Regions from separate parts of the Mycobacterium appelbergii genome, predicted to be linked through region 3. Evidence: riboswitches for the same ligand, from Rfam matches in the RefSeq annotation. Region 3 holds a riboswitch; each other region holds the start of a gene.
The links. Region 3 has a riboswitch for cobalamin ahead of cobN (cobaltochelatase subunit CobN). Riboswitches for the same ligand answer to the same signal wherever they lie in the genome.
Positions count from the first base shown of each region.

Region 1 (3,274 bases), on a different contig from region 3:
CTGCACCATCCGGGTGAAGGCCGAATACGAGGCGCTTTCCCTTGAGGCGAACAATGACTCGTAATCGTCGAAGAGCTGCCGTTGCCGTTCCCGGTAGCCCAGATCGGTGTCCGCGGAGGCGTCGAGCAAGCGGGTGGTGATGCGGTTCAGCATGCTGCCGTACTGACCGATGTCGGAGATGATCTGTTCCATCTGCAACGCGATGGCCCTGGCATCGTCCTCGACGTCGACGAAGTCGGGTTCGGGCCTGCGGCCCTCCTCCAGTGCGTCCAGTTCGGCACGCAGCTTGTCGATCTCGTGTTCGAGGTCGGCACGGATCCGGTCGGGGTCGTTGCTCACCTGCCCGGCCACCCGCCGCAGCCCGGCGGCGATGCCGGTGATCGACCCACCGGTGGCGATGGTGTCCTCGCGACGCATCCGGCGGGCGAAATCCAGCACCGCGCGCGCCTCGTAGGTGAGGTAGCACACATTGCGTTCCCCGTCACCGACCGGCTCGGAGATTCGGTGCAGCCAGCCCTGGCTGGCCCAGTACTTGATCAGCTGCAGACCCGACTGCTCGCTTTCGGTGTCCATGGCTGCCAGATCACGCTCAAGCGCGACCACCAGCTCCGGTTCGGCCACCTTGACCCCCCGGTCCAGGTGGCGCTCCATCAGCGTCACGTAGGTGGCCAGGTTGTTCGTCACCAGCAACCGCAACGACCGCGAATCTGCCACCGCCTGGTTGAGCTCGTAGAGGTCTTCCAGCGACGGACGGCCTACCTCAGCGTGCTGCATGCGACCACAGCACCCGGCCGGCGCATACCGGCCGGCAGAGACACGTCTTCATCGGTCCTACTGTAGGCGGCGCCGGCGACAGGACATTTGCCAGGAGGCCTCCGCGGAAGTGGCATCCAACGACGGCGGAGACCCCGCCTGGATCAGGGCCTGCGGGGCGGGCCGCTCATTTGTCAGCCTCGTTCAGGGCACGCAGCCCGGCCGTGATTGTCTCGACGGCGTCGACATTGCGCAGCGAAGGGTCCATCGCGGTTCCCGGTAACACGATCCATCGGCGTTCCCGTACCGCGGTCAGTCTTCTGGCGACCGGATCGGTTTCGAGGAAGCGGATCTTGGCGGCGGCGCTGTCGCCGTCGTCGCCCCGGGTGAGGTCGGCCAGCACGAGCACATCGGGGTCGCGGTCCAGGATCGCCTCCCACGAGATCTCCGGCCACAGTTGGCGGTTGTCGGCAAAGGCGTTGTGTGCGCCGACCGCGGTGGTGATCATCCCGGGCGCACCGCAGCAGCCAGCGATGTAAGGCGCCTTGGTTCCGGCGTACCACCACATCAGCGAGACGCCGTCGGCATCGGCCCCCTCACCCGCGTCGACCATTCGCGCTTTCAGCGAGGAGGTCAGCTGGTCGCCACGGTCGGGCACACCGAACATCTTTGCCACATCGGCAATTTCGCCGTACATGTCGTCGAAGGTGAGCGCACGTTGCTGATCAGCATCCTGGCCGCCACATTCGCTGGACGACTGATAGGTGGGCACACCGAGACGCTCGAACCGCTCACGAGGGGCGACACCCTCGTTGGTGAAAGACCAGTCGAAGGTGGCGTAGACCAAGTCGGGATTTTCTTTCAACACCCGTTCGAGCGAAGGGAAATCACGGGTCAACACAGGCACTTTGGCGTTTTCGGCGGCGAGCTCGGGACGCACAGAATCGCTCCACGAGGCACTGCCTGCGATCCGGTCGCCCAACCCGAGCGTCAACAGCAGCTCGGTCGCGGGTTGGTTGATCGAGATCGCGCGTTGCGGTGGCGCTTTCACGGTCACCGTGCGTCCGCAATTCTCCAGCGTGACGGGGTATCCGGGCGGCCCGGCAGCGGGTTCCGGGGACTGCCCGGTGCCGGCACCGCAACCTGCGATGAGCAGGACTGCGAGCACAAGCGGGCCAATGAGGCGAAAACGTTCAGACACGACGGCGCCTTCCGATCCGGGACTCGATCGCGGAGTCCATCCGATGGTCGAGCCTCGCGCCGCCGGACGGCGTCAAGGCCCGAGCCAGCAGGTTTTCGGACTCGGGATCATCCGGGCGGAGCGCCTTCCCAGCCCCTCGACGGGGCCAGTGGCCGCTGCTCCGCCCGTCCTCCACACCGCTGCGCGTCAGTTCCGGTCTCCCACCGGATTCCCTGACCCAACCTGGTTGGGTTCGACTGGCTCGACCGGACCATACCAGCGCATCCGGCGACTCAATCATCGGATTAATGATAATCGTTTTCATTAATCGACAATCGGGTACCCCGGTCATGCCGGCTTTACAGTCATCCGGTGACTACCGCCAAGGTGCCGCCGGTCAGGTTGGTTCGCGCTGCCGAACGCGTCCGCCACCACCTACGCCGCCTCTACCAACGCTCGGTCCCGCCGCCCGTGGCGATGCTGGAGATGATCCTTGGCGGCTGGGTGGCACAGGGCATCACCGTGGCCGCCGAACTCGGGATCGCCGACGCGCTGGCGGACGGACCGCTACGGCCCGATGAGCTGGCCCGGCGCATCAACGCTGATACCGACGCGGTGGACCGACTGTTGCGCGCGCTGGTCGGCGACGGGGTGTTCCGTCGTACCCGCGACGGGCGCTATGCGCTGAACCCGCTCGCCGACACCCTGCGCACGGATGCACCCGTATCGATCGGGGCGATGGCGCGATTCGTCGGCTGCCCCCAGCACCGCGAGCACTGGAGCCATCTCGGCGATGCGGTGCGCACCGGGGAAGCCGTCGTCCCGAAGCTGCGCGGCATGGGCGCATTCGAGTACATCGCCTCCGAGCCCGGCCTCGGCGAGATCTTCAACGACGCGATGACCAGCGTGTCGGAGTTGGCGATCGCCCCGGTGGTGGCCGCCTATGACTTCACCCGGTTCACCACCATCGCCGACGTGGGCGGCGGACATGGCCGGCTGCTGTCGGCGGTCCTGCTCGCGGCTCCTTCGGCGCGCGGCGTGCTCTACGACCTGCCGCAGGTCGTCGAAGGCGCCCCGGAGTTGTTGGGCAGGTACGGAACAGCGGACCGCGTGCAGGTCGTGGAGGGGTCCTTCTTCGACAGCGTCCCCGAGGGCGCCGACGCCTACCTGCTCAAGAACATCATTCACGACTGGCCCGACGAGCAGGCGCTGACGATCCTGGGCAACATCCGCGCGGCCGCCAGGCCAGGCGCGACGCTGCTCCTGGTCGAGGCGGTCATTCCCGACCATGACCGGGAATTCATCGGCAAGTGGACCGATATGGAGATGTTGATCGGTATC
Region 1 is NZ_JAMQTH010000013.1:219,340-222,613, reverse strand. It holds gene M1247_RS27290 (DUF3375 domain-containing protein) at 1-774, opposite strand, end outside; gene M1247_RS27285 (ABC transporter substrate-binding protein) at 941-1,954, opposite strand; cobalamin riboswitch at 2,024-2,210, opposite strand; gene M1247_RS27280 (methyltransferase) at 2,306-3,274, shown strand, end outside.
Region 1: linked by a shared signal. The riboswitch ahead of M1247_RS27285 (ABC transporter substrate-binding protein) and the one ahead of cobN (cobaltochelatase subunit CobN) in region 3 are both predicted to bind cobalamin.

Region 2 (3,274 bases), on a different contig from region 3:
GCACCGCGTGGCCTGCTGGTCCCCGTCGTCACCGATGCCCACCACCGCACCACACGCGAGCTTGCGCAGGAGGTTTCGCGGCTCACCGAGGCGGCCCGCGCCGGCAGGCTGACGCCCGCGGAGTTGGCCGGGTCGACGTTCACGGTGTCGAACTTCGGTGCGCTCGGCCTCGACGACGGGGTGCCGGTGATCAACTATCCGGAGGCGGCGATCCTCGGCATGGGGTCGGTCAAACCTCGTCCGGTGGTGGTCGACGGCGCGGTTGCGGCCCGCCCGACCATGTCGCTGACATGCGCTTTCGATCACCGCATCGCGGATGGTGCGCAGGCCGCCGCATTCCTCGTGGAGCTGCGGGACCTGATCGAGGCGCCGGAATCGGCCCTGCTCGAGCTGTAACTAGCTGCGTTTGGCGGCAGCCAGCCGGCGCGCGAACTCAGGAGATTCGATCGACGCGGCCTGCGGGCCCAATTCGATGTCGACAGCGATCCGGTGTTGGTCCGCGTCGACGGTCCCGGGATTGGCGGTGGCCCGCATCGACGCCTTGGTGGCGATGACCACCTCGCGTGGCGCGGCCGCGGGACCGGCGGCCAGGTCACGCGCCGCCGCCACCGGATCCTCGGCCACACTCAATGCCAATCCGTGTCGCACCGCCGCCTCGGCGTCGAACCGCATGCCGAACAGCAACGAGGCGCGGGCCACCTGTGGCCCCACGGCACGCTGCATCATCCAGGTGGCACCGCCACCGGGATGGATGCCGAGCTTCTGGAACCGCGGATCGAACAAGGCAGCGGGGCCGGCGACGCGGACATCGGCGGCCAGCGCCAGATTCAGGCCCGCACCCACTGCGGCACCGTTGACGGCGGCGATCGTGGGCAGCGCGCAGTTCGCGATGGCCAGGAATCCGTCGTAGATCGCGCGCAGGCCGTCTTCGGTGGCTTCGCCGAGCGCGGTGAGATTCGCTCCCGCACAGAAGGCTTTGCCTGCACCGGTGACGATCACGGCGTGCACGTCGGCGTTGGCCTCGGCCTCGTCGACCGCGGCGCGCAGCGCGGTCGATATCTCCAGCGTCACCGCATTGCGGTGGTCGGGATCGTTGATGGTGATGAGGGCGACGTGGTCTGCGACGTCGCTGAGAACAGATTCGGCCACGGGTCGAGACTAGCCGTGCCGGTGTTTCGTCACGGGTAGTCTGGGCATCGCAGCTGGTTCGTCGGCGCGGATTTCGGTTCGTGTCGGCGTCGAACGCCGCATGCCGATTGCGGTGTGGCGTGAGAGGGAACCCGGTGGGAATCCGGGACTGTCCCGCAGCGGTGTGCAGGAACGACCGCCGTCATCAGCACTGGCGCGCAGATCTCTGCAGCTGGGAAGCGACGGCCATTAGGTGTACGACAACGTGCGTGCCTGCGAGTCCGAAGACCTGCCGGCTGTACCGGGCGCGCCGCGCCCGGTGGTTCATCGCCTCGCGGAATGGGCGCGTGACCGACGTCGTCGCTGCACGCAATGGCGCGCCGCGTCAGCGATCGGTCAGGTCCCTGGTGGCGGTGACCATCCCCGTCGCAGTTGAAGGACGTCATATGAGGACAACCGCCACACCGTTCACCGCCACGATCACCGGCTCTCCGCGGATCGGCCCCAACCGCGAGCTCAAGTGGGCCGTCGAAAAGTACTGGGCCGGCCGCATCGACCGCGCCGAACTCGAATCTGTTGCGGCGGCATTGCGAAGCGACACCTGGAAGTCGCTGTCCGCGGCCGGGTTGGATTCCGTACCGGTCAACACCTTCTCCTACTACGACCAGATGCTCGACACGGCTGTCCTGGTCGGCGCGCTACCACCCCGGGTGACCGGTATCGGCGATGAGTTGGAGCGCTACTTCGTGGCGGCGCGCGGCAACGACGAGATCGCGCCGTTGGAAATGACGAAGTGGTTCGACACCAACTACCACTACCTGGTGCCCGAGATCGGCACCGAGACTCGATTCTCGCTCAATCCGGCCAAGGTCCTCGCCGAGCTGGAGGAGACTCGCGCACAAGACATCACGTCGCGCCCGGTGATCATCGGCCCGATCACGTTCCTTACGCTGTCCAAGGCGGTCGACGGTGGTCCGGCTCCGATCGAGCGCCTCGACGAACTTCTCGACTCGTATGCCGCGCTGCTCGATCTGCTCGCCGAACGCGGCGTGCAGTGGGTGCAACTCGACGAACCGGTACTGGTCACCGACATGCTCGACACCACCGCGGAACTGGCCGAGCGAACCTATGCCCGGCTCGGTGGTCTGGCCAAGCGGCCCCCTATCTTCGTCGCGACCTACTTCGGCGAATTGACCGATGCGCTCCCTGCACTGGCTCGCACGCCCGTCGAGGCCATCGGCGTGGACCTGGCCGCGGGCGGCATCTCAACCGTTGCAGCAGTACCGGAGCTGCAGGACAAGACCGTCGTCGCGGGCATCGTCGACGGCCGCAACATCTGGCGGACCGACCTGGAAGCCGCGTTGGGAACACTGGCCACCCTGTCGGGATCGGCGGGGGCCGTGGCGGTGTCGACATCCTGCTCGACGCTGCATGTTCCGTACACGCTGGAAGCCGAGCCGGATCTGGACGCGGCGCTGCGCAGCTGGCTGGCGTTCGGGTTTGAGAAGGTCACCGAGGTGGTCGCGTTGGCACGGGGCCTCAAAGAGGGTCGTGAAGCGATTGCGGGACAGGTGGCCGCCTCCAATGCGGCGATCGCGTCACGTCGGTCCGATCCACGGCTGAACAACAACCGCGTCCGTTCCCGCATCGCCTCGATCATCGCGTCGGGCACCGAGCGCGGCCCGGCCGCCGGACGTCGCAAGGCACAGAACGAGCGCCTGCACCTTCCTGACCTGCCGACCACGACCATCGGCTCGTATCCGCAGACGTCTGCCATCCGGGTGGCGCGCGCGGCCCTGCGATCCGGGGAGATCGACGCTGCCGAGTACGAGCGGCGGATGAAGTCCGAGATCGCCGATGTCATTGCGCTGCAGGAAAAGCTCGGCCTGGATGTGCTCGTGCATGGGGAACCGGAACGCAACGACATGGTGCAGTACTTCGCCGAGCAACTCGAGGGGTTCTTCGCCACCCAGAACGGTTGGGTGCAGTCCTACGGCAGCCGGTGCGTGCGCCCGCCGATCCTGTACGGCGATGTCCACCGGCCCCGCCCCATGACCGTCGACTGGATCACCTACGCGCAATCACTGACCGACAAGCCGGTCAAGGGCATGCTCACCGGTCCGGTGACGATCCTGGCGTGGTCGTT
Region 2 is NZ_JAMQTH010000010.1:48,340-51,613, reverse strand. It holds gene M1247_RS22685 (dihydrolipoamide acetyltransferase family protein) at 1-396, shown strand, start outside; gene M1247_RS22680 (enoyl-CoA hydratase) at 397-1,149, opposite strand; cobalamin riboswitch at 1,217-1,439, shown strand; gene metE (5-methyltetrahydropteroyltriglutamate--homocysteine S-methyltransferase) at 1,575-3,274, shown strand, end outside.
Region 2: linked by a shared signal. The riboswitch ahead of metE (5-methyltetrahydropteroyltriglutamate--homocysteine S-methyltransferase) and the one ahead of cobN (cobaltochelatase subunit CobN) in region 3 are both predicted to bind cobalamin.

Region 3 (3,274 bases):
GGTGCACCGCCGAGAACGTGCAGCCCGTCGCGGATCTGGGCGTCCTTGATCTCGCACAGCCAGCCGTCGACGTGGAGCAGGAAGTCGTCGAACTCCTCGTCGTCGGGCCGGTCTTCGAGACCGAGGTCGCGATGCATCTCCGCGGCACGCATCAGGCTCCAGATCTCGCCGCGGATGGCCGGCAGTTTCGCCGGGTCCATCGACGAGATATTGCCGTACTCGTCCAACAGTTGCTCAAGGCGGGCGATGTCGCCGTAGGTTTCGGCCCTGGCCATCGGCGGGATGAGGTGGTCGACGATGGTGGCGTGGGCACGTCGCTTGGCTTGCGCACCCTCCCCCGGATCGTTGACCAGGAACGGATAGATCAGCGGCAGGTTACCGATCGTCGCGTCCGTGGCGCACGCGGCCGACAGCGCGGCGTTCTTCCCCGGCAGCCATTCCATCGAGCCGTGCTTTCCCAGATGCACGACCGCATGCGCGCCGAAACCCTGCTCCAGCCACCGGTACGCCGCGAGGTAGTGGTGGCTGGGCGGCAGGTCCGGATCGTGGTAGATCGCGACCGGATTCTCGCCGAAGCCGCGAGGCGGCTGGATCATCAGCACGATGTTTCCGGATCGCAGTGCCGCAACCACGATCTCGCCTGCATCGTTGACGAACAGCCGGCCGGGCGCGGCCCCCCACGCTTCGGTCATCGAGTCACGAAGGCCCGCAGGCAGATCAGCTGTCCAGGTGGCGTACTGCTCGGTGGTGACCCGCACGTGGGCGTCGGTGAGCTGGGCCGTGGTCAGCCACTCCTCATCCTGTCCGCCTGCGGCGATGAGAGTGTGGATCAGCCGGTCGCCCGCTTCGGTCTCGTCGTCGATGCCGAGCACGCCGAATCCGTCGCCGACGTCGTACCCGTGGTCTGCGAGCCGCCGCAACAACCGCACCGCGGAGGCCGGCGTGTCCAGACCGACCGCGTTGCCGACCCGCGAGTGCTTGGTCGGGTACGCCGACAGCACCAGCGCCAACTTCTTCGTGCTGTTCGGGATGCCGCGCAGGCGTGCATGTTTCGCCGCGATGGTGGCGACACGGGCGCAGCGTTCGGGGTCGGCGACGTAGTGCGGTAGCCCGTCGGGATCGATTTCCTTGAACGAGAACGGCGCGGTGATGATCCGCCCGTCGAACTCCGGTATCGCGATCTGGGTGGCCGAGTCGAGCGGCGTCACGCCGTCGTCGCTGGCCTCCCAGTCCGCGCGTGACGACGTGAGGCACAAGCCCTGCAACACGGGAATGTCGAGGGCCGCGATGCGCTCGATGTCCCACGATCCGTCGTCCCCGCCTGCGCTGACTTCGGCCGGTTTGGAGCCACCCGCGGCGAGCACGGTGACCACGAGGGCGTCCAGGGCGCCCATCGCGTCGAACAACTCCTGCGGGGCGCTGCGCAGCGATGACGCGAAGATCGGTACGCCGGTCGCCTCGCCCGTCGCGTCGATCGCGTCGACGAGGGCATGCGCGAAATCGGCATTGCCGCTGATTTCGTGCGCGCGGTAATACAGCACGCCGACCTGCGCTTTATCCGGCGCCGAGACGGGACGGGCGTCCCGGCGGCCATAGCCCCACTCGGGGATGACCACGGGTTCATCGAACCCTTCACCGGCGAGAAGCACTGTGTCGCAGAGGAATGCGTGCAACTGGCCGAGGTTGGTCGGGCCGCCCTCGGCGAGATAGCGATGCGCTTGGGCGGCCAGGCCGATCGGAACGGTGGAACACTCCATCAGTTCCGCGCTCGGCTGACGCTCTCCGCCGAGCACGACCAGAGGCAGCCCACTGCCTCGCAGTTCGGCCAGCTCCGATTCGATCTCCGCGGAGGATCCGAGCACCCGCAGCACCACGACATCGGCACCGCGAATGACCGGCCCGAGGTCTTGGCGAGACGGATTGCCGAGCTGATAGGCCGCACCACTGGCGCGCGCGGACAGCAGGTCGGTGTCGGACGTGGACAGCAGCGCGATGCGGCGGGCTTCGGACGAAGCATGCGACATGGTCGGCTCCTACTCGGGGTTCTCGCCCCTTATCGTGGGATGTCTCGTGGCCAGTATCTGGCTCGAGGCCGTTGCCCATCCAGCGACCCTCACAGTGGCGGAACCGCCCCGGGATTGCACCGGGTTCCTACGCCACGAGACGTGATCCGGCCATCCTAATGCACCTCAGGTTCCGGCCTGCGGCCTGCTGCGTCAGGCCAGCGGAGCGACGGGTGCCGCTGACGGCGGGGCGGCAGGCCCGGGAAGCGGCGTCGGGCCCGGCGCGGTATCCGGCGTGGCGCCGATGTGCTGTACCGGCGGCGTGGCCGCGGGCCCGGACACCGGCGAGAATGTCGGCGGCGGCTGCGTCGGCTGTGGCTGCGTCGGCGGAGCGGGTCGATCGGGGTCCCGCTCCTCCGCCGCCCACCCGGCCTGCAGTTTCTGGGCCACGAACCCGGCGCCCTTGTCGACCATTCCGGCCTGTTCGTACTGATTGTGTACCGCGAAGCTTCTGCCCGTGGGGTCACAGACCAGGTCGTTGTCCACACACAGATCGATCGCTTTGGCCACGTAGTTCGGCCCGACCGTGACCGGTGGGTCGTTCAGCACCTTCATGAACCGGGGCGACGGTGTGCCGAACAGCGCAACCGCGGCCACATGGTCGGCAACTTCGGCGGGCATCGGCGCGGGCACATCCAGCGGGGAGACGCCGTCGGGCACCACACTCGAGGTGAGGAACCCGATCACCGCGGCGCCCTGGGAGAACCCGCCGAGCACCATTTTGGTGTCGGGGCAATTCGCGGCGGTGGTGATCACGCGTTCCCTGGCGTCGGCAATGCCCTGGACGGCTGTCGGGAAATCCGTTGTGGCCGGGTAATCGACGCCGTACACCTCCACCGATTTCGGGGCGACGTGGGACCGCAGCGAATCGACGAACGCCTGCCCCGTGGGGCCGACGCCTGGAAGTTCGGTGGTGCCACGGGCGAAGATCACCTCGGCATCCGCACACGGTGCCGCCTCGGCAGAAGGTGCGGTCACAGCAGGCATCACAGAAGCCGACGCTGCCAGCACAGCAACCACCCCGGCGATTCTGAATCTCCCCACCGAATCATGCTGACACAGCTTGGCATTGGCCGCTCATCGTAAGGAAGAGACATAGAGTTTCCACAAGAACCAAATAGAATTCTCATTATTTGCAGTGCCATTGGCGGCCCAGGTGCGCCGTGCCGCGACGCCCGATCACCCGTCCTGGTTGCCCGGTGGTCGCTGCG
Region 3 is NZ_JAMQTH010000004.1:173,220-176,493, forward strand. It holds gene cobN (cobaltochelatase subunit CobN) at 1-2,024, opposite strand, end outside; cobalamin riboswitch at 2,056-2,197, opposite strand; gene M1247_RS10880 (cutinase family protein) at 2,217-3,050, opposite strand; gene M1247_RS10885 (DUF7937 domain-containing protein) at 3,243-3,274, opposite strand, start outside.